One region of the Hydrogenophaga sp. BPS33 genome, then DNA from elsewhere that is predicted to be linked to it. Evidence: predicted binding sites of a transcription regulator. Region 1 holds the regulator's gene; each other region holds the start of a gene.
The links. Region 1 encodes FNR, which switches genes on or off when oxygen is low (the NO sensors DNR and NnrR bind a similar motif). Its sites were predicted from a motif close to TTGATNNNNATCAA; they were not measured.

Region 1 (7,670 bases):
CGACGACGCGGCGCAGGCGGTGGCGGCCTTGCGCGAGAAGGGCGTGCGCACCTGGCTGCTCTCGGGCGATCATGGCCTCGCGGCGCTTCGGGTGGGGCAGGCCGTGGGGGTGGACCACATCATCGGTGGCGCGTCGCCGGAGCAAAAGCTCGCCGAAATCCAGGCACTGCAGGCGCGCGGCCTGAAAGTCGCGATGGTGGGCGATGGCCTCAACGACGGTCCGGTGCTCGCGCGGGCCGACACCTCGTTCGCGCTCGGCCATGCGGCCCCACTGGCGCAGGCGCAATCGGACTTCATCGTGCAGGGCGGCCAGGTGATGGACGTGGTGCGCACCCTGACCCAGGCGCGCAACACGCTGCGCACGGTGCGCCAGAACCTGGCCTGGGCCGCCGGCTACAACCTGGTGTGCGTGCCCCTGGCGCTGCTGGGCTATATGCCGCCGTGGCTCGCCGGCCTGGGCATGGCGGCGAGTTCCTTGCTAGTGATCGGCAATGCCTTGCGCCTGGCGCGAACCTGAAAGCATGGACGTTCTCTTTCTCCTGATTCCGCTCTCCGTGCTGCTGGTCTTCGGCATCATCGGCGTGTTCTGGTGGGCGCTGCAAGGCGGCCAGTTCGACAACGTCGAACGCGAAGGCGAGCGCATTCTGAAGAACGATTGACGTAGGTCAAGGTGCGAACGCCGCGCCTTGCCGACACTGCTTGCATGACACTTGCGAGGAGTTGTGTATGTCAGTGACCAGCGGGACCCGCCCATCGGCAGAGGTCTACAACGACAAAGTCGTTCGGCAATTCGCCATCATGACGGTGGTATGGGGCGTGGTGGGCATGCTGGTGGGCGTGATCATCGCCGCGCAGCTCACCTGGCCTGCGCTCAATCTGGGCATCGAATGGCTGTCGTATGGCCGCCTGCGGCCCTTGCACACCAACGCGGTGATCTTCGCCTTCGGTGGTTGCGGCCTGTTCGCCGCCAGCTACTACGTGGTGCAGCGCACCTGCCAGGTCCGCCTGATCTCCGACCGGCTCGCGGCCTTCACCTTCTGGGGTTGGCAACTGGTCATCGTGCTGGCCGCGATCACGCTGCCCATGGGCTACACCTCGGGCAAGGAATACGCGGAGCTGGAGTGGCCGATCGACATCCTGATCACGTTCGTGTGGGTGTCCTACGCCATCGTGTTCTTCGGCACCATTGGCATGCGCAAGGTGCGCCACATCTACGTGGCCAACTGGTTCTTCGGCGCCTTCATCCTGGCCGTGGCGGTGTTGCACCTGGTCAACAGCGCCGCGTTGCCGGTGGACCTGTTCAAGAGCTACTCGGCCTACGCCGGCGTGCAGGACGCGATGGTGCAGTGGTGGTACGGCCACAACGCGGTCGGCTTCTTCCTCACCGCCGGTTTCCTGGGCATGGTGTATTACTTCATCCCCAAGCAGGCCGAGCGCCCCGTGTACAGCTACCGCCTGTCCATCGTGCACTTCTGGGCGCTGATCTTCACCTACATGTGGGCCGGCCCGCACCACCTGCACTACACGGCCTTGCCCGACTGGGCGCAATCGGTCGGCATGGTGTTCTCGCTCATCCTGCTGGCGCCCAGCTGGGGCGGCATGATCAACGGCATCATGACCCTCTCGGGCGCCTGGCACAAGCTGCGCGAAGACCCGATCCTGCGCTTCCTGATCGTCTCCCTGTCGTTCTACGGCATGGCCACTTTCGAGGGGCCGATGATGTCGATCAAGACGGTGAACGCGCTCTCGCACTACACCGACTGGACCGTGGGCCACGTGCACGCCGGTGCATTGGGCTGGGTCGGCCTGATCACCATGGGCACGATGTACTACCTGATCCCGCGCCTCTACGGCCAGAAGCAGATGTACTCGGTGCCCGCCATCGAACTGCACTTCTGGATCTCGACCATCGGCATCGTGCTCTACATCGCCGCGATGTGGATCGCCGGCGTGATGCAGGGCCTGATGTGGCGTGCGGTCAACCCCGATGGCAGCCTGACCTACACCTTCGTCGAGTCGGTGAAGGCCACCTTCCCCTTCTATCTGATCCGCCTGAGCGGCGGCGTGCTCTACCTCGCCGGCATGGTGCTGATGTTCTGGAACATGGTCATGACCGCGCGCAACGGACGGGTGCAAGAGGCCCGCATTCCAACCCTGAATCCGGCTCAAGCCTGAGGACACGCACATGGCCCAAGAAAAGCCACAAGGTTTCACCCACGAGCGGATCGAGACCAACAACTTCCTGATGATCGTGCTCATCGTGCTGGTGATCGCGGTGGGCGGTCTGGTGGAAATCGTTCCGCTGTTCTTCCAGAAATCCACCACGCAACCGGTGCCCGGCCTCAAGCCGTACTCCGCCTTGCAGATCGCCGGACGCGACGTGTACGTGCGCGAGGGTTGCTACAACTGCCACTCGCAGATGATCCGCCCCTTCCAGGCCGAGACGCTGCGCTACGGCCACTACTCGGTGGCGGGCGAGTTCGTCTACGACCGCCCGTTCCAGTGGGGCAGCAAGCGCACCGGCCCCGACCTGCACCGCGTGGGCGGCCGCTATAGCGACGAATGGCACCGCATCCACCTGATCAACCCGCGCGATCTGGTGCCCGAGTCCAACATGCCGGCCTACCCCTGGCTGGAGAAGAAGACCGTGGACGCGGCCGGCCTGCCCAGGCGCATGCAAGCGCTGCGCACGCTGGGCGCGCCGTACACCGACGAAGAGATCGCCGCGTCCAGCGACGAGGTGAAAGGCAAGACCGACTTGGACGCACTGATCGCCTATCTGCAGGTGCTCGGCACCGCAATCAAGTGAGCACCTGGAGAGCACACATGGACATCAACGTTCTGCGCAGCACTGTCACCGTGATCAGCCTGTTGACCTTCCTGGGCATCGTTGTCTGGGCCTGGTCCCGGCGCAACCAGGCCCGCTTCGACGACGCGGCCCTGCTGCCGTTTCGCGACGAAGCGCCCCAAGACAGCACGAGAGAACCCTCATGAGCGACTTTACGAGCGATTTCTGGTCCTGGTACGTGGCCGGCCTCACGCTGGTCAGCATCCTGGCGTGCCTGGTGCTGCTGTGGGTCAGCGGCACCGCCAAGGTCAAGGCCACGGCCGACAACACCACCGGCCACGTGTGGGACGAAGACCTGCGCGAAATGAACAACCCGCTGCCGCGCTGGTGGGTCTATCTCTTCATCATCACTGTGGTGTTCTCGCTGCTCTACGGCTTGCTGTACCCCATGTACGGCAAGTACCCGGGCATGTTGAACTGGACGTCCGGCAGCCGCTACCAGAACGAAGTGGCCAAGCGAGCCGAAGAGATCGCGCCGTTGTACGCGCAATTCAACGGCATGGAGCCCCAGCAGCTCGCGGGCAACGCACAGGCCATGGCGATCGGCGAGCGCCTGTTCATGAACAACTGCGCCACCTGCCACGGCTCTGACGCGCGCGGCGCGCGCAGCTTTCCCAACCTGACCGATGGCGATTGGCTCTGGGGTGGTGACCCGGCCACGATCAAGGCCACCATCATCTCCGGGCGCATGGGCGTGATGCCTCCCATGGCCGCGGCCGTGGGCTCGCCCGAAGACGTGCGCAACGTCGCCCACTTCGTGCTCAGCCTCTCGGGCAGCCCGCACGACTCGGTACGCGCGGCTCTGGGCCGACCCGCCTTCGCCGCCTGCGCGGCGTGCCATGGCGCGGACGGCAAGGGCAACACCGCCATGGGCGCACCCAACCTGAGCGACAAGGTCTGGCTGCACGGCTGGGGCGAAGAGGCCGTGGTGCGGGCCATCACCAAGGGCTTCAACAACCAGATGCCGGCCCAGGCTGACAAGCTCAATGCCGACCAGATCCACGTGTTGAGCGCGTATGTGTGGGGCATGTCGAACAAGGCGTCGCCAGCGCCCAACTGATCGACCGACCGACCGACGCGCGCGAGAAGAATCCTTCATGACCGATCGAAAAGCCACCATTCCCATCGTCGCAGTGCCCGCCGACGACGAGGTGATGGTGTCCCTGTACGCCGCGCGCGAGAAGATCCAGCCGCGCTCGGTCTCGGGCCTGTTCTCGCGCTGGCGCTGGATCATGGTCTGGCTCACGCAGATCGTGTTCTATGGTCTGCCCTGGTTGCAGTGGCACGCCCGCCAGGCCGTGCTGTTCGATCTGGAGGCGCGCCGCTTCTACATCTTCAACCTCGTCCTGTACCCGCAGGACTTCATCTACCTCACCGGCCTGCTCGTCATCTCGGCGCTGGCGCTGTTTTTGTTCACCGCCGTGGCCGGGCGTCTGTGGTGCGGCTTTGCCTGTCCGCAGACGGTCTACACCGAAATTTTTCTGTGGATCGAGAAGCGGGTGGAGGGCGACCGCAGCGCGCGCCTGAAGCTCGACCGTGCGGGCCTCTCGGCCGAGAAGCTGGCCAAGCGCTCGCTCAAGCACGCGCTGTGGCTGGTGTTCTCGCTGTGGACCGGCTTTACCTTCGTGGGCTACTTCACGCCCATCCGCGAACTGGGCGCGCTCTCCATGGCCGCCGCGCTCGGGCCCTGGCAGTGGTTCTGGATCTTCTTCTACGGCCTGGCCACCTACGGCAACGCCGGCTTCCTGCGCGAGCAGGTGTGCAAGTACATGTGCCCCTACGCGCGCTTCCAGAGCGCGATGTTCGACCGCGACACCATGATCGTCACCTACGACGAGCAACGCGGCGAGCCGCGCGGCGCGCGCTCGAAGAAGGCCGACCCCACGGCGCTGGGCCTGGGTGCCTGCGTGGATTGCACGCTGTGCGTGCAGGTGTGCCCGACCGGCATTGACATCCGCAACGGCCTGCAATACGAATGCATCGGCTGCGCTGCCTGCATTGACGTGTGCGACACCGTGATGGACAAGGTGGGCTACCCGCGCGGGCTGATCCGCTTCTCCACGCAGAACGGCATTGAGCAAGGCTGGGGCACGCGCCAGATGCTGCGCCGGGCGTTGCGCCCCCGCGTGCTGGTCTACACGGCCATTCTGGGTGTCATCACGATCGCGGTGGGCCTGAGCCTGTTCCTGCGCACGCCGCTCAAGGTCGACGTGATACGCGACCGGGGGGCGCTCGCGCGCATGGTGGAAGAGGGCCGGATCGAGAACGTGTTCCGCCTGCAGATCATGAACGCCACCGAATTGCCGCAGCGCTATGCCATCCAGGTCTCGGGCCTGCCCGGCATCGCGCTGGACACGCCGGCCGAGGTCGAGGTGCTGTCGACCGAAGTGCGCGCCGTGGCCGTGCGCGTGCAGATCCCGCCGGACGCGGCCAGCAGCGGATCGCATCCGATCCGCTTCGACATCCGCGCCACAGGCGACGAGGGCATCCACGTGTCCGAAAAGGCCGTGTTCCTCGTGCCGCGTTGAACTTGTTTTCCGTCTTTGAAGGAGCTCGCGTGAACCCATCGTCCTCTCCCACCGTCCAGATACCGAGCGTGGCTTGGTGGCGCGTGCCGCAAATGTGGCTGGTGGTAGGTGGCCCGCTGATCGTGGTGCTGGCCAGTCTCGTCATGGTCTACATTGCCGTGACCCATGCCGACCCGGTGCTCGACAAAACCGCTTTCGAGCGCGACCGCGCGGCGGCTTCCGTGCTGCAAGGCCAGGCGCGTGACGAAGCCCTGATCCAGCTGCAGCCCGCCCACCAGGCGCGCAACCACGCGGCCTCGCCCGTCGTGCCGCAGGAGCGATGAAATGAACGTGCGCCAATGGATGGGCATCGCCTGGCCCACCTTCCTCACTGCCGCATTGCTGGAGATGCTGGTGTTCGCGATGGTCGACCCGGGCGACCTGCACTGGCTCGGCGGCCAGCCGCTCGAAGGCTCGCGCCAGATGGTCTACACCGTGGCGTTCTTCGTGTTCTGGGCGGTGACGGCGCTCTCGGGCGCGCTCAGCGTGTGGCTGGCGCGAGACTGAAATGGAGAAGGGACGCGATCCGCCGCCGGGCCGCCCCAAGGCGGATCAGCCCCCTTGGGGGGGGCAGCGACCCGCGAAGCGACATCATCCACAGGGCTGCGGGTTCACGATGCGGCGCAGGCCGTCCGTGTCCTTGATGCGCACGTAGCGCTGCTTGACGTCAATGATGCCGTCGTCGACGAACTTCGAGAACGTTCGACTGACCGTCTCCAGCTTCATGCCCAGGTAGCTGCCGATCTCCTCGCGCGTCATGCGCAGCACCAGCTCCGACTGCGAGAACCCCCGCGCGTGCAGCCGTTGCACCAGGTTCAGCAGGAATGCCGCCAGCCGCTCTTCTGCGCGCATGCTGCCCAGCAGCAGCATCACGCCGTGGTCGCGCACGATCTCGCGGCTCATGATCTTGTGCACGTGGTGCTGCAGCGTGGTGAATTCGCGTGAAAGCTCTTCCACCTGGTCGAACGGCATGATGCAGACCTCGGCATCCTCCAGCGCCACCGCGTTGCACGAGTGGTGGTCGTTCACGATGCCGTCCAAGCCGATGATCTCGCCCGTCATCTGGAAGCCGGTCACCTGGTCGCGGCCATCGGCGGTGGTGACGCATGTCTTGAAAAACCCTGAACGCACCGCGTAGAGCGACGTGAACTTGTCGCCCACGTTGAAGAGCGCGGCGCCGCGCGGGATGCGGCGGCGCTTGGAGACGATGGCGTCGAGCTTGTCCATTTCCCCCGGGTTGAGTCCCATGGGCAGGCACAGCTCCCGCAGGTTGCAACTCGAGCAGGCGACTTTGATGCTTTGGGCGTCCATAGGGCGAAGCATACCCCCGTAAGCATTGGGGGCGAAATGCGATCTGGGCACTTGTTGACCGAGATCAAGGGGCGGCAGCCCAGTCTGCCGCACAGTGAGGGCCTTGATGGAGATTTCATTTTGAGCCACGCCATTTCCGAGGAGCTGTTGCGCCGGTTCGACGTTCCCGGCCCGCGCTACACCTCGTACCCCACCGCCGACCGGTTTGTCGAGGCGTTCACCGAGAGCGACTACGTCCAGGCGCTGGAGCAGCGCCGGGCCGGTTCGATGGCGCTGCCGCTGTCGCTCTACGTGCACATTCCGTTTTGCGAGTCGGTCTGCTACTACTGCGCCTGCAACAAGGTCATCACCAAACACCATTCGCGCGCGACCGAGTACCTGCGCTACCTGGCGCGTGAAGTGGAGCTGCAGGTGGCGCACATCGGCAAAGGCCAGAACGTCTCGCAACTTCACCTGGGCGGAGGCACCCCCACCTTCCTGTCAGACGCCGAACTCGGCGACCTCATGACCATGCTGCGGCGTCACTTCACGCTGGTGCCGGGCGGCGAGTACTCGGTGGAGGTGGACCCGCGCACGGTCACGGAAGAACGTCTCGAGACCCTGGCGCGCCTGGGCTTCAACCGCCTGAGCTTTGGCGTGCAGGACTTCGACCCGGCCGTGCAGAAAGCTGTGCACCGGGTGCAGCCGGCCGAGCAGGTGTTCGCGCTGGTGGCGGCCGCGCGGCGCATCGGCTTCGAGTCGGTGAACGTGGACCTGATCTACGGCCTGCCGCTGCAAACGCCGGAGTCCTTCGCGCGCACGCTGGCGCAGGTGAACACGCTGCGGCCCGACCGCATCGCGCTCTACGGGTATGCCCACTTGCCCGCGCGCTTCAAGCCGCAGCGGCGCATTTCCGCCGTGGAGCTGCCCAGCCCGAGCGACAAGCTCGGCATGCTGGCCCTCTC
Region 2 (7,670 bases), 2.2 Mb from region 1:
CCATGCCGCAGCCACACTCCTTGTAGCCCGCGGGCTTGGCCGTGGCCAGGTCGATCCCCGCGTCCTTCCACTGGCGCAGCTCGGCCGAGTGCGTGCCGCTCTTGTCGCCGCGCGAGACGAAGGGCGAGCCCTTCTCGCCCAGTCGCTTGAGGGCATTGGCCATGTTGTTGCCGCGCGCGCCGGCCGGGTCGGCCTTGGGTCCAATGAGCACGAAGTCGTTGTACATCACCGCGCGGCGTTCGAGGCCAAAGCCTTCGGCGACGAACTTCTCTTCGGCGGGCTGGTCGTGCACGAAGAGCGCATCGGCATCGCCACGGCGTGCCATGTCCAGCGCCTGGCCTGTGCCCACGGCCACCACGCGCACCTCGATGCCCGAGGCCTTGGTGAACTCGGGCAGCAGGTGCTTGAACAGGCCGGACTGTTCGGTGGAGGTGGTCGAGGCCAGCACGATGAACTTGTCTTGTGCCTGGGCCAGCGGCGCGAGCAGCAGCGCTGCAACGAAGGCCAGGAGGGTGGAGCGTGTGCGCAGGTTCATGGTGGTGTGGAGATGGGAGGATCGGAGGGGCAGGGCGAAACCATTCTGGCAGTCCCCTCCCGCTCAAGCTATATGAACGCTTGAGCATAGGTTGCGGTGGCGCGTGGCGCGCGTGCCGCCTCTCCCCTTCAAACGGGGCCGGTGTCGTGGGCTTCGGTGTCGACGCGAAAGCCGAGCTCGCGCAAGGCCTTGCGCGCGGCCTCGGATTGCAGCAAGGCGATGAACGCCTGCACCGGCGCGCGTTCGAGACGCGCCTTGGGCACCACGAAGTCGTAGCGCTCTTCCTGGATCGGCGTGAAGCCCAGGCCGTACGGGTGCGCCACCGTGTCGATCGCCACCCCCCAGTCCGCACGGCCTTGCGCAATGGCCACCGCCACGGCGTTGTGCGACTTGGTCTGCACGCCATGGCCCGGTGGCCGTGCGTCCCCGAGCAGGCGGTCGATCAGAATGCGTGTGCCGCTGCCAGCGTTGCGGTTGACCATGGTGCAGGTGGGGTCCGCGAGGGCTGCGGCCATCGCGGATGCCACGTCGCGCCCTTCGAAGCGCGCATCGCCTTGGCGGTACACCAGGCCCTGCATGCGGCCATAGCCGGGAATGAGCTCGAGTGCGGGTGTGAGCAGCGGCCGGTTGTAGACCCCCGTGGCCGGGTCCATCAAATGGATGCCCGCCACGTCGCACTCGCCGCGCTTGGCGGCCATCAAACCGCCGGTGCTGCCCACGCTCATGGACTTGATGCGCACGCCCTGACGCATCAACGCGCCGGCCAGCCAGTCCAGCCCCACGCAGTGGCTGCCGATCAGAATGAGGTCTGCCGCGTCCAGGCCCTTGCCGAGCAATTGCACCTCGACCGGTGCGCCCGCTTCGAGCATCTCGGTGTGTTGTCCGATGGTGATGAACCCATCGGCCATGCTGAAGGTGGTCACCGAACCCGAGCCCTTGCCCATGGGGTACGCGGTGAGGCCTTCGGGGCCGGGGACCAGGCCCACCAGCAGGTACTCGGTGCGGCCGCGTTCGGAGTTGATGCGCATCGGCAGCGTGGCGGCCTGGTGTTCGCGCGGCGGCTGCAGGGGACGGCCGGCGAACGCGCGGATCACCGGCGCGAGGAACTCGTGAAACGTGAACACCGCCGACGTGGGGAAACCGGGCAGGATCACCACCGGCTTGCCCTGCGTCACGGCCAGGCACACCGGCTTGCCCGGCTTGAGTGCCACGCCGTGCGCGACCACGCCAGGGTCGGTGAGCGCGCCCACGACACGGTAGGACAGATCGCCTTCGCCCTTGGACGTGCCACCCGAGAACACCACCGCGTCGTGCGCCAGGCCGCGCTGCAACGCCGACCTCAGCGCGGCCTCGTCGTCCGGTACCACGCCCAGGTGCACCGGCGTGCCACCGAGCTCCTCGATGGCGGCGCCGATGATGGCGGCGTTGGAGTCGTACACCGCGCCGGTGGGCAAGGGCTGGCCCGGTGCGACGATTTCATTGCCGGTGGAGAACACGGCCACGCGCGGCTTGCGGTAGACGCTCACCTCGGCCAGGCCCAGGGCCGCCAGCACGCCGATCTCGCGCGAGCTCAGCGGCTGGCCGGCGCGCAACACCGTTTCGCCACGCGCGATGTCGCTGCCCGCGTAGCTGACGTTCTCGCCCGCCGTGGCGGCGCGCCGGATCTGCACGCGGCCATCGCCCGCGAGGTCGGTGTGTTCCACCATCACCACCGCGTCCGCGCCGCGCGGCAGCATGCCGCCGGTGGCGATGGTGCTGGCCACGCCGCTGAACACGGGCGCGCGCGGCACCACACCGGGCGCCAGCACATCGTCGGTGAGCGAGAGCTCGCGCTCCTGCTCTTCCATCGCGCCCCAGGTGTCGGCGGCCTGCACCGCGAAGCCGTCGACGTTGGAGCGGTCGAAGCCGGGCACGTCGATGGGTGCGGTCACGTCCACGGCCAGCACCCGGCCCAGGGCCTGCACCAACGCAAGGTTTTCCTTGCCCAGCGGGGTCAGGCTCAAGTGTTCGCGGAAACGCTGCTCGGCCTCGTCCCGCGTGACGACGTGGAGGAATTGCGATTGGGCTTTCACGGGTTCTCGTAGAGATGGACGGTGACGTCGGAGCCGGGGCCATGGCCTTCGCTTTCGGCGGGCACGACCACGAAACCATCGGCACGGGTGGTGCTGCTCAGCATCGACGCGCCCGAGAGCGCAAGCGGCTCCAGGCCTTCGTCGCCCAGCTTCACGCGCACATAGTCGACGCGCCCGACCTGCGAGACGATCTTGCGTGCGACCGTGGCTTGCGTGCGCCGATAGGGCCAGTCGGCGGGCCGGCCACCGAGCAGGCGGATGGCGCGGCCGGCAAAAAAATCGTAGGCACACAGACACGACACCGGGTTGCCCGGCAACAGGAACACCAGCGTGTCGCCCACGCGCCCCATGCCCGCCGGGCTCGAAGGCCGCATGGCAATGCCATGGATCGCAAGTTCACCGGCCTCGGCCAGCAAGCGCGGCGCATGGTCTTCCGCGCCCACGCTGGAGCCGCCCGAAATCAGCACCACGTCGGCCCCCACCGACGAGAGCGCGGCGGCGATGGCTTGCGGCTCGTCGCCCAGGCGCAGGTGCGATTCGATCGTGCCGCCATCGCGCTCGACCAGCCCGCGCAGCATCATCGAGTTCGCGTCGTAGATTTCGTGCGGGCGTTTGGGCTCGCCAGCGGCGCGCACTTCGTTGCCCGTGACCAGGAGGCGCACGCGCGGCCGGCGCACGACCTGCAGATGCGTGAGGCCGAGCGAGGCGGCCAGGCCCGCGTCCTGCGGGCGCAGCCGCCGCCCGGTGCGCAAGGCCGTGGCGCCCAGGGCGATGTCTTCGCCCACGTGGCCCACGTGCTGTCCCGGCGCCACCGCCCGGGTGATGGTGAGCACACCGTCCACCTCGCTCGCGTATTCGGCCGGCACCACGGCGTCCACGCCCTGTGGCACCGGAGCGCCGGTCATGATGCGGACCGCCGAATGCGGTGCGACCGCGCCCTCGAAAGGCCGGCCGGGAAACGCGGCACCCACCACGGGAAATTCGATCGGGTTGTACTCGCCCGCGCCGGTGGTTTCGTGCGCGCGCAGTCCGTAGCCGTCCATGGCCGAGCGGTCGAACTCCGGCACGGCCATGGTCGCGGTGACATCGGCGGCGAGCACGCGTGCGGTCACGCGCTCCATGGGCACGGACTCCGCAGGCAGCGTGCGCGCGCTGTGGTCGATCCAGGCCAGTGCCGTGGCCACTTCCACGCGTTGCGCGAAGCCGCGCATGCGCACATCGGACGGGGCAGGGGAGGAGGGCATCGGGCCAGTATAGGGGCCATGCCGAACCCGCACCTCAGGGTTTGATGGCCACCTTCAGCACCCCATCGCGCTGGTGGGCGAAGAGGTCGTAGGCGGTCACGATGTCTTCCAGCCTGTGGTGGTGCGTGACCATCAGGCCCAGGTCCACCCGGCCCGAGGCCAGCACATTCATCAGTCGGCGCATGCGCTCCTTGCCGCCGGGGCAGAGCGCCGTGGCGATGCGGTGGTCGCCCAGGCCGGCCGCGAAGGCCGACAGCGGGATCGTCAGGTCGCCCGAGTAGACGCCCAGGCTGGACAGCGTGCCGCCCGGTTTGAGAACGCGCAGAGCGGACTCGAACGTGGCCTGCGTGCCCAGCGCCTCGATCGATGCATCCGCGCCGCGTCCGTTGGTGATCTTCATGACCTCGTCCACGACATCGCAGCGCTGGAAGTTGAGCACGACATCGGCGCCCAGCTGCCGGGCGATCGCCAGTCGGTGGTCGTTCCCGTCCACCCCGATGATGGTGGACGCGCCGAGCAGCCGCGCGCCGGCGGTGGCGCACAGACCGATCGGCCCCTGCGCAAACACCACGACGGTATCGCCGATGCGGATGTTGGCGTTTTCCGCGCCCTTGAAGCCGGTGGACATGATGTCGGGGCACATCAGCACCTGCTCGTCGCTCAGGCCATCGGGAATGGGGGCGAGGTTGGCTTGCGCATCGGGCACCAGCACGTATTCGGCTTGCGTGCCGTCGATCAGGTTGCCGAACCGCCAGCCCGCCGTGGCCTTGAAGCCATGGCAGCCGCACAGCCCCTGGGGCACCAGGTAGCTGCCGTCCTGCGACGGTGCGCCATCCTGCGCCGCATAGGAATTGAAGTTGGGGCAGATGGCGCCGGCGATCACGCGCTGGCCTTCGGCGTAACCTTGAACCGCGCTGCCCAGTTTCTCGATCACGCCCACCGGCTCGTGTCCGACAGTGAGCCCCTTGGCCACCGGGTACTCGCCCCGCAGGATATGCACATCGGTGCCGCAGATCGTGGTGGTGGTGATGCGGACCAGCGCATCGTTCGGCCCCACATCGGGGATGGGTTTGTCGACGACTTCGATGCGGTTCTTGTCGACGAATACCGCGGCTTTCATCAAGGAGACCATGCGAGCTCCTGCAAGGTGGGCGTGGGGTTCAGTATCCCGGCCGTACAGCGGAGGTCCCTTGACGCAGATCAAGACGGGCGCGAGGGCGTGGGCCCATCATGAAACCCTGCCCGCGCTGGAAGACGCGGACCGACCACGCATCCTCCTCACCAGAACCGCATGCCAACGTTGATCTCTCTGGGCGGGGCCGGCACCGTCACCGGCTCCAAGCACCTGCTCACCCATGGCGACACACAGCTGCTCGTCGACTGCGGTCTCTTCCAAGGTTTGAAGAACCTGCGCGAGCTCAACTGGGAGCCCTTGCCGGTGGACCCGCGGTCCATCGATGCGGTGGTGCTCACGCACGCGCACCTGGACCATTCGGGCCATCTGCCCAAACTCGTGCGGGACGGGTTCACCGGCCCTATCTTCTCGACGCCTGCGACCGCCGCCGTGGCCGAGCTGATCCTGGAAGACAGCGCCCATCTGCAGGAGAAAGATGCCGAGTTCGCCAACCGCAAAGGTTTCTCCCGGCACCATCCTGCCTTGCCCTTGTATGGCGTGCGAGAGGCGCGACGCGCCCTGCGGGCGTTCGAGCCGGTGCCGCTGCACACGCCAGTGGCATTGCTAGGTGGGGCGACACTGGTGCTGCGCGGAGCCGGCCACATCCTGGGCGCGTCGACTGCGCAGATCGACATCGGCGGGCGGCGCATTGTCTTCTCGGGCGACCTTGGCCGCTATGGCGATGCCGTGATGAAAGACCCCGAGCCCGTGCCCGAGGCGGACTACGTGGTGATCGAATCCACCTACGGCAACCGGCGGCATGAGGACGTGGACCCGGTGGAGGCACTGGGCGCCGTGGTCGAGCGCACGGTCCGAAGGGGCGGCACGGTGGTGATTCCGGCGTTCGCGGTGGGCCGCGCGCAGTCGTTGATCTACCACCTTTGGCAGCTCCGGCAGGCCGGGCGTTTGCCCCACACAGCGGTTTACCTCGACAGCCCCATGGCGGGCAGCGCCAGCCAACTGCTGCACGACCACCCGCGCGACCACAAACTCAAGACCCGGGACTACGAAGCCGCATGCGGCGCAGTGACCTACGTGCGCGATGCGGATGCATCCCATGCCCTGTCGTCCAACCGCTATCCCAAGGTGATCGTCTCCGCCAGCGGCATGGCCACGGGCGGGCGCGTGCTGCACCACATGGTCGCCTTCGGAACGGACCACCGCAACACCATCCTGTTCTCCGGCTACCAGGCGGCGGGCACGCGCGGGCGCGCCCTTCTGGAGGGCGCGCGCGAGGTGAAGATCCACGGCCAATGGATCCCGATCCGTGCGGAGGTGGCCGAGCTGCCGATGCTGTCTGCCCACGCCGACAGCCACGAACTGCTGCGTTGGCTGGGCGGTTTTCGCCGGGAACCGCAGAAGGTCTTCATCGTGCATGGAGAGCCCGATGCGTCGGAAGCGCTGCGCGTGCGCATCGAACGCGAATTGGGATGGGCGGCGGTGGTGCCGCGGCAGGAGCAGGTGTTTCGTCTGTAGACGGAGGCGGCACGGCCGAGCTGCAACCCTGAGTAGAAGCTCCACAAACGTTCTTCAAACCACGGGCCGTTCGCGCCGCCTAAAGTTCTTTCACAGCGCGCGAAGAGGTGCCATGCCGGCACCGCGCACGCCGGAGAACGAGACCGATGGCAAGCTGGCGCGTGGTCGTCACCCAACGCAATTTCGATGCGCAGACGCGCGAGCACCTCGCCGCCCACGGCTGCAACGTGGTCGAAGCCGAACTGCCCGCTGGCCAGGCCGATGCGGATCTGGACGAAGACACCCTGGCGCACCTGCTGCAAGGCGCGGCGGGCTGGATCGTCGGCCATGCGCACGTCACCGACCGCCTGCTGGCCCGCTTGCCGGCGCTGCAGGTGATTGCGCGGCGCGGCGTGGGCTACGAACGGGTCGACACCCAGGCCGTCGCACGCCATGGCAAAGTGGCCACCATCGCCATCGGCGGCAACGACGCCTGCGTGTCCGACCACGCGCTGGGCTTGATGCTGGCCGTGGCGCACCGCCTGCGCGAAGGCCAGCAGCGGTTGGAAACCGGCTCCTGGGCGATCCCGCTGGGCAGCGACCTCTACCGCAAGACGGTGGGCGTGGTGGGCCTGGGGCGCATCGGGCGCGGCGTGGTGCAGCGCCTGCGCGGTTTCGAATGCCGCGTCCAGGTCTGCAGCCCGCGCGTGGATGCGGCCTGGGCGAAGAGCCAAGGCGTTGACGTGGTCGCGCTGACGCAACTGCTGGAAACCTCGGACATCGTCACGCTGCACGCGCCCCTCACGCCCGACACCCGCTTTCTCATCGACGCCGCCGCGCTGGCGCGCATGAAGCCCAACGGCATCCTCGTCAACACCGCGCGCGGTGGCCTGGTGGAAGACCGGCACCTGCTCGCGGCGCTGGAAGCCGGCCGCTTGCAAGGCGCGGGGCTCGACGTGTTCGTGAGCGAGTCCGACCCGGCCTATGCCGAGGTGACGCGCGCCCTGGTCGCGCGGCCCGATGTGGTGGCCACACCCCACGCCGGCGCGTCCACGCGCGAGGCGCTGGACCGCACCAACCGCATCGCGGCCGAGTCGGTGCTTGCGGTGCTCGAAGGCCGCGCGCCGCGGCCGGAATGCGTCGTGGCCGATGGCCGAAACACACATGAAAAAAACCAAGGCCGACTGGCG
Region 3 (7,670 bases), 3.1 Mb from region 1:
CCGCGTCGGCCAGGCGCTGCTTGAAGCCCGCTTTTCCGCTGGGCAGCCACGCCAGCATGCGCAACAGGTTCAGCGGGTTGCGCCGCACGAACAGCATTGCCGATTCGTGCAAGGTGTCGCTGAGGGTGAGGGTGCCGTCCAGGTCCACGTAGAGCGGGCAGGTATCGGGCAGGGTGGCGGGATGCGTCAAGGCGGCGCTTCGTGCGAAGGGTGGCGAAGGGGTGATTCTAGAGAGAGGCTCAGGGCGCGCCGCCACTCTGGCGCAGCGTGGCCGGGGTCTGAAGCCGCCCCGCCAGCCAGTGCAACGCGGTGGCCAGCACCAGCAGGGCCACCAGGCCCAGCGCCCAGGTTGCCCACACCACGGGCGCGACCCATTCCACCAACTGGCCCGAGGCATGGGGCAGCACCCGCGCGAGGCCTTGCACCAGACCGAGCCAGGCGGTCTGCAGGGCACCGAGCCAGGTCGGGTCGATCCAGCTGGTCAACCAGCCGGGCAGTTCCCATTGGCCGGCCGCGCTGGCGGTGCTCGTGGCCTGGCCCGAGGCCAGCATCGACAGCAGCCATTGCGTGACCTGCACCGAGGCGGCGGCCAGGCCCGTCCAGCACAGCGCGAACAGGCCGAACACACTCCAGATCAAGGGCTTCATGACAGGTTTGCGCCGAACGGGGCGAATGGCAGGGTGGGGGAGGGGTGGTTCAAGGCGGTGGGCATGGGTGAAGAGGTTCCTGTCTTTCGGAAAGAGGTCGTGTTGAGAGAGGCTCCTAGCGTAGCGGGTTCCCGCTCTGTACATCGCTGCACGGCCGGGCGGCGGTACGGCTGGCGCGCTCAGGGGAAACCAGTAGCGCAAAGGTCGTCGGGAAAGCCACCCATCCCCCGCAGCTTTTCAAAAAGGATGGACGCATGTTGCATTACCGCCGTTTTTCCCCCCGCCGCCTGCCAGGGGCTCTGTGCCTTTCGTTGTGGATCGGGTTGTCCGCTTGTGGCGGCGACGCCGGCGTGGCGCCGACCGCCCCACCGCCGCCCGCCCGCGAGCGGTTTGTGTACGTGGCCAACCAGCTCAGCAACCAAGTCTCGGCCTACCGCGCCGACGCCACCACCGGCGCGCTCACCCCCCTGCCAGGCTCGCCGTTTCCGGCCGGCAACACAGCCTACGCGGTGGCGGTGCACCCCGCGGGGCCATTCGCCTATGTGTTGAACTGGGCTTCGAGGGACATCCTGACCTACACCATCCACCCCACCACGGGTGCATTGGCGGTGCTGCCAGGTCCTTCCACCCCGGCGGGCGCCCGTCCCACCGCGTTGACGATCTCGCCCACGGGCCGGTTTGCCTACGCGACGAACTCCGCCAGCAACGCGGTGGCGGCCTTCACCATCGACGCCAGCACCGGCACGCTCACCGCCGCGCCGGGTACCCCGGTGGGACCGGGCAGCTTTCCCATCGACCTTGCGGTCGCGCCGGGAGGCCAGTTCGCCTATGTGGCCAACAGCGGCACCAACGACGTGGCGGCCTACGCCGTTGACGCCACCACCGGTGCGCTCACCGAGCTGGCGGGGCCGCGGGCGCTGGCGGGCGCGATGCCCAATGCGCTAGCGGTGTCCCCCGATGGCAAGTTCGCCTTCGTGGTCAACCTTGGCGGCGGCAGCGTCTCCGCCTACGCCATCCACGCCGCCACCGGCGCGCTGGCGCCCGCGCCGGGGTCGCCGTTCCTCGCGGGCTCAGGGCCCGAGAGCATCGCGATCGATCCCAGCGGGAAGTTCGTGTACGTCACGAATTCCAACGACAACAACGTGTCGGCGTACGCCATCAACAGCGCGACCGGCGCACTCTCGAACGTGGTGGGCTCGCCATTCGACACGGGTCTGCCCCCGGGTGTCATCGCGATCGATCCGGACGGCAGGTTTGCCTACGTAAGCCATTCGACTTCGACCGGCATCTCGGCTTATGCGATCCACCCCACCACCGGCGCACTTACCCGCGTGGCAGGCTCGCCCTTCGCCACCGGCCTGGCGCCACGCGGCATTGCCATCACGCGGTAGCGGCACATCAGCGCGTGCCGGACGCGCTTGCGGGGCACACGAAGGCGCAGCCGGGCGGCGTGCGGCCCACGAAGCGGCCATCGGGGCACTGCATCACGTCTTGCGTACACAGGATGGGGCCACGCTCGCCGGCCGGCGGCGCGGGGGTGGTGGGGCTGGCGCAGGCCGAGAGTCCCAGGGCCAGCGCGGCGGCGCAGAGGGTAGAGAGGTTCATGTGGCGGTTGTCACGGGTTGTTGTCACGGGGCCGCGGGGGGCGATTTGACCTCGTGTACGACCGGCTCGGCAGGGAGGGCCTGCGCACCTGCATCGTCGGTCGCCATCGCCGCGGCGCGCGCGCGTACCCGGGTGGCCGTGCCGATGTCCCACACCGCCACGAACATGGCCGCGATCACCGGGCCGACCACGAAGCCGTTGATGCCCATCACCGCGATGCCGCCCACGGTGCTGATGAGCACCAGGTAGTCGGGCATGCCGGTGTCCTTGCCCACGAGCAAGGGGCGCAGGACGTTGTCGACCAAGCCGATCACCAGCACGCCAAAGGCCACGAGTCCGATCGCTTCCAGGGTCTGACCGGTGGCGAACAGCCAGATCGCAACCGGCCCCCACACCAGGCCCGCGCCCACCGCCGGCAGCAGCGAGAGCACGGCCATGAGCACGGCCCAGAGCAGCGCGGCGTTGATGCCCAGGGCCCAGAACGCCAGGCCACCCAGCGCGCCTTGCACCACCGCGACCACCAGGTTGCCTTTGACCGTCGCGCGCAGCACGGTACCCATCTGCTGCAGCAGCTCCTGCTTGTCCTCGGGCGGCAGCGGGATCGCCATGCGGATGGAGCGCACCAGCGCGCCACCATCGCGGACCAGGAAATACGCCAGGTACAGCGCGATGAACAGGCCGACCACCAGGCCCAGCAGGTCTTGGCCGAAGTTGAGCGTCTGCGTCGCGATGAACTGGCTGCCCTGCGTGAGGATCTGTGCGAGCTTGCGTTGAAGGAGCTCGAAATTGCCCAGTCCAAAACGCGCGAGCAGGTCGGTGAGCCAGTCGGGCAGGGCATCGAACATGTGACGCAGGGTCTGCGCCGGCTTGAGTTCCCCGGACTCGATGCGCGCATACAGCTGGCTGGCTTCGCGCGCCAGCGAACTGGCCACCAGCACCGCCGGCATTACCACCACCACGATCGCCGCCGCCAGCGTGGTGAGCGCGGCCAGGTTGCGGCGTTCGCCCATGCGCGGCAGCAGCCACCGGTACAGCGGCGTGAACAGCAGGGCGATGATCGCGCCCCAAAGAATGGTGCCGTAGAACGGCAGCAGGATCCAGACGAAGGCCACCGTCGCCGCCACCAGCAGCACGCGCAGCATGACCGAGCCGGAGAGCGGCTTCAAGGTCATGGTCATCGGGCCGAGATCCGTGGGTGGCCGAGGCGGCGCGTCGGCGGCGGGGGATGGCGTGTCGGGTGTGTCCTGGTTCATGGCGCAATCTGTGGTGGTCGACAGGCGCAGTATGCCGGCGGTGGGCGGCCATCGCCGATTTCTCGTGCGGATGGGCATGTTGCCCGGCCCGCCTTGCACGAGATCCGCAGCCCTACATTGCGCGTGCCAGCATCAGCAGGCCCAAGGCGGTGAACACCGCGAAGAGCGCGCGCTGGAACACCGGCAGCGGCAGGCGCTGGCGCCAGCGCGCGCCCAGCCACAGGCCTGCAAACGCCGCCAGCAGGGCCAACGCATGCGCCGTGAGAGGGAGCGCGCTGCCGCCCCACAGCGCCACCGGCCCCAGGCGCGCCGCCAGCGCCAGCGTGGCGAGCAGGAAACTCAGGCCCAGCGCCTGGATGAGCGCGTCCTTCTCCATCCGCAGCGATTGCAGGAATGGCGTCATGGGCATGACGAACACGCCGGTGGCCGCGGTCAACACGCCCGAGAGCATGCCGGCCAAGCTGCCGGCCGGCAGCGCGAAGCGGCCCGGTTGCGGCAGCGCTGGCTTGACCAGTCCCCACAGCCCATAGACCACCAGCACCGCGCCCAGTGTGGCGCGCGCGGTCGTGCCGGTGCTGGCCAGATCGGGCAGGGGGCTCCAGAGCGTCGCCGCGACGAGGCCCAGCCACATCGGCCACAGGCGGCGCCACAAGTCCCCGGCATGCGGCCCGATGCACTGCGCAACATTCGTCAACAGCGAAGGCAGCAGCATCAGCGTGGCGGCGGTCGTGGCCGGCATGAACAGGCCGAGCAGGGCCATGGAGAAGGTGGGCAGTCCCATGCCGGAAACGCCCTTGACCGCGCCCGCGGCCAGGAAAACGAGGGGGATCGACCAGAGCCAGAGTGTGTCCATGGCCGCCATGGTTCGGCGCGCCCGCGGATCTGTCCATCGCGAAAGCGCGGAGGTATCCTCCGCCAAAGCCGGAGGATCGTCCATGCCCGCCACCCCCACCTACCGCATCGACCCGTTCGATCTGCGCCTCTTCGCCGCGGTCGTCGAGCATGGCTCCATCACGGCGGGCGCGCGCCACATCCACCTCTCACTGGCGGCGGCGAGCACGCGGTTGCAACAGTTGGAGCACGCGGTGGGCGCAGCCTTGTTGCTGCGTTCCAAACAAGGTGTGCGCACCACCGATGCGGGCCGCACGCTGCTGCTGCACGCGGGCCGGCTGCAGCGCGACATGGAGGCGCTGCATGCCGATATGGCGGCCCACGCGCACGGGGTGCGCAGCACGGTGCGCGTGCTGTGCAACACGGCAGCCATGGCAGAGCACCTGCCACCGCTGCTGGGGCGCTTTCTGCTGGCACATCCCGAGATCGACGTCGACCTGCGCGAGCTGGGCAGCCGCGACGCGCTGATGGCGATGCGGCAGGAGCAGGCGGACATTGGCGTGCTGGCCGACTACGTGGGCACCGAGGGCCTCGCCACGCGGCACTTTCGTGAGGACCGCCTGGTGGCGGTGCTGCCGCGCCAGGGCGCGCGCGCATCGCGGCAAGCACTGCCTTTCGTGGACCTGCTGCAGCGGCCTTTCGTGGGCCTGCCCAGTGAAAGCGGTCTCAGCCGCCTCCTGTACGACAAAGCCTTGCAGCACGGCCGCGGCCTGCACCACCGGGTGCGTGTGCGGGGGCTGGACACGGTGATGCAACTGGTGGGTGACGGTGTGGGCGTGGCGGTGGTGCCGCAGGCCACAGCGCTGCGCCTGGCCAGCGAGCGCGTGGTGGCGCGCCCACTCAGCGACAGCTGGGCCACGCGGCAGCTGCTGCTCTGCACGGCTGCGGGCGACACGCCACCGGGCGCCGGGGCGGCCGCGCTGCACGCCTTTCTGGCCCGTCACGGCGCCGGCTGAACCCGCTGACCGCGCGCACGCGCCGGGACCCCCTGGGGTCGCCGGCTTTTTTTTCGTCCCGCAGGTGGTTCGGCGGCGGTCGTTCTGTTGTGCAAATCAAACAGTTTTCGTCGCATAAGCGTTTTAACAAATTATTAACTAATAAGTCATGAGTGCAGGTTTGTGAGCGCCAACGATTGCTATGTAATTTGAAGCAAAAATATGGGCAATTTTTTTGGTGTAGATCCATAAAAGTCAGTCAAATCAACAGTCTTTTAACAATCAAATGATTGTTTAGGCATGTATTTTCTCTAGCGCATATTTCTTCATTTAATCTATTTCCCACACTAATAACGTCGTTAACATGTCGCAATTCGCAAGCGCCGATATAGTGCGTGCGGTGAAGAAATGTGAGTGTGTGTGTGGAAATGTGACGGCACGCACCTCGTCATAAAGGGCGCGCCCGGCCTGCCAGCCGGGCGTCCCAGAGGGGCACGCGGTGTTCGTTCGCGTGCCAACCAGAGGAAAAACCATGCTTCGATTTTTTGCACGTGGCGAGGCCACGGGTAGGCGCGCGCCTGCGCGCTCACGGGACCGCGCTCGTTCGACTTCGGGGCGCCGCCTCTGGCGCGCGCTCGGCCTGGCAGTTGCGGGTTCGGTGTTGTCGCTCACCAGTGCCCACGCCTCCCTGGTGGTGGCCCAGGCGGTGAGCGCCAGCACCATCTCCGTGGGCGACCGCACCCGCCTCACGATCACGGTGAGCAACGACTCGGCGCAAGAAGATGGCGCGCAGCTGATCAACAACCTGCCCTCGCAACTGCGCCTGTATCCCTCGTCCTACCCGGGCTACGTGGCCCCCAGCAGCACATGTGCGGGCGCCGTCTTCGCGCCTGCGCCCAACCCCGCGCCGGGTACCGACAGCATCACCGTCAGCAGCTTCACCATCCCCGCGCACAGCGGTGGCGTGGACGGCGCCTGCACGATTTCCTACGACATCACGTCCTACAACGGTGGGGGCACCTGGAACAACGTCATCAGCCCGACCGACCTCACGCCCACGGCGGTGTCGCCCGCGCAGCAGAGCGTGCTGGTCAATGCCTTGCTGTTGCCTGCCGTGTCCAAGAGCTTCGCCGCCAGCCCGCTCACGCAAGGCCTCTCGACCACCGCCACCATCACGCTGAGCAATCCCAACAGCGGGGTGAATATCCCGCTCACCAGCTTTGTCGACAACCTGCCCGCCAACCTGCAGGCCACGGGCATCGTGAGCAACACCTGCGGCGGCACGCTCAGCCACACCGCCAGCACCGTCACACTCACCGGCGGCGCCATTGCGGCGGGTGCGCCCGGCACCTGCGCCATGCGCTTCACCGTGGTCGGCGTGCTGGCCCCCGGCGTGGCGTCGCAGGCCGGCGCGAACAGCTTGCCCGCCAGTGCCGTGGGCAATACGCGTGGCCTTACCTCGCCAGCCACGTCCACCAACATCACCGTCAACAGCCCGATCACGTTGCAGAAGGGCTTCTCGGTCTCGCCGCTGACGGCGGGCGCGGACTCGCTGCTCACGGTGCGCATCGGCAACAACAGCGCCGCCGCGCTGACCAACGTCAGCCTGGACGATCTCGTGGGCGGCGCCTGGCCCGCCGCGTTGCGCAACTCGGGCGCCATCGGTGCCGCGCAACTCAATGGCTGCGGCGCGGGCGCTTCGCTCGTGGCGGGCGACGACGGGGGTGTGGAAAAAGGCTTTCAGCTCACCGGCGCGGAAATCGCACCGAGCACGGAATGCCGCATCCAGTTCAACGTCACCAGCACCGTTACCGGCACGCACACCAACAGCTTTCCCGCTGGTGCGGTGGGCAACGCGCAAGGCTTCCATTCGCCCGCTCGGCCGGCCAGCATCGAAGTTCGCGACAACGCGCTGACCGTGGCCAAGTCGTTCAGCCCCACCACCGTGGCGCCTGGCGACGTGGCCACCTTCGCGGTGGCGGTTACTTCGTTCAGCCTGGCGCCGCAAACCAGCGTGACGTTCACCGACACGCTGCCCGCGGGCATGGTCTACGTGGACAACACCACCGGCGGCATCGCGCCCACCATCAGCGGCGGTTGCAGCTTCTCCGCAGGCATGCCGGCACCGCTGGTCACCGCGCCCGCGTTCACCTTCGACTTCCCCGGCGCCGCGCCGGGTGGCACCACCTGCGTGGTGCGTTTCACTGCGCGCGTGCCGGCCAACGCCACGCCCGGCACCACGCTCACCAACGCCAGCTTCGGCGCGGGCAACGGCACGGTCACCGGCACCTCGGGTTCGGTGAGCCTGACGGCGGTCAACCCGCTGGTGGTCACCAAGA

Region 2: the regulator FNR is predicted to act here: its motif matches at 5,042-5,055, upstream of F9K07_RS06535 (MBL fold metallo-hydrolase RNA specificity domain-containing protein).
Region 3: the regulator FNR is predicted to act here: its motif matches at 5,567-5,580, upstream of F9K07_RS01690 (DUF7933 domain-containing protein).

The regions. Positions count from the first base shown of each region.
Region 1 is NZ_CP044549.1:3,594,824-3,602,493, reverse strand. It holds gene F9K07_RS16770 (heavy metal translocating P-type ATPase) at 1-517, shown strand, start outside; gene ccoS (cbb3-type cytochrome oxidase assembly protein CcoS) at 522-659, shown strand; gene ccoN (cytochrome-c oxidase, cbb3-type subunit I) at 727-2,175, shown strand; gene ccoO (cytochrome-c oxidase, cbb3-type subunit II) at 2,186-2,809, shown strand; gene F9K07_RS16750 (cbb3-type cytochrome oxidase subunit 3) at 2,827-2,994, shown strand; gene ccoP (cytochrome-c oxidase, cbb3-type subunit III) at 2,991-3,908, shown strand; gene ccoG (cytochrome c oxidase accessory protein CcoG) at 3,946-5,376, shown strand; gene F9K07_RS16735 (nitrogen fixation protein FixH) at 5,406-5,699, shown strand; gene F9K07_RS16730 (hypothetical protein) at 5,701-5,922, shown strand; gene fnr (fumarate/nitrate reduction transcriptional regulator Fnr) at 6,007-6,726, opposite strand; gene hemN (oxygen-independent coproporphyrinogen III oxidase) at 6,847-7,670, shown strand, end outside.
Region 2 is NZ_CP044549.1:1,379,508-1,387,177, forward strand. It holds gene F9K07_RS06515 (substrate-binding domain-containing protein) at 1-535, opposite strand, end outside; gene F9K07_RS06520 (molybdopterin biosynthesis protein) at 664-2,607, opposite strand; gene F9K07_RS06525 (molybdopterin molybdotransferase MoeA) at 2,604-3,851, opposite strand; gene F9K07_RS06530 (NAD(P)-dependent alcohol dehydrogenase) at 3,886-4,983, opposite strand; gene F9K07_RS06535 (MBL fold metallo-hydrolase RNA specificity domain-containing protein) at 5,143-6,501, shown strand; gene F9K07_RS06540 (phosphoglycerate dehydrogenase) at 6,648-7,670, shown strand, end outside.
Region 3 is NZ_CP044549.1:358,824-366,493, forward strand. It holds gene F9K07_RS01655 (UbiA family prenyltransferase) at 1-190, opposite strand, end outside; gene F9K07_RS01660 (hypothetical protein) at 240-647, opposite strand; gene F9K07_RS01665 (lactonase family protein) at 902-2,038, shown strand; gene F9K07_RS01670 (hypothetical protein) at 2,046-2,252, opposite strand; gene F9K07_RS01675 (AI-2E family transporter) at 2,276-3,424, opposite strand; gene F9K07_RS01680 (sulfite exporter TauE/SafE family protein) at 3,618-4,358, opposite strand; gene F9K07_RS01685 (LysR family transcriptional regulator) at 4,441-5,352, shown strand; gene F9K07_RS01690 (DUF7933 domain-containing protein) at 5,864-7,670, shown strand, end outside.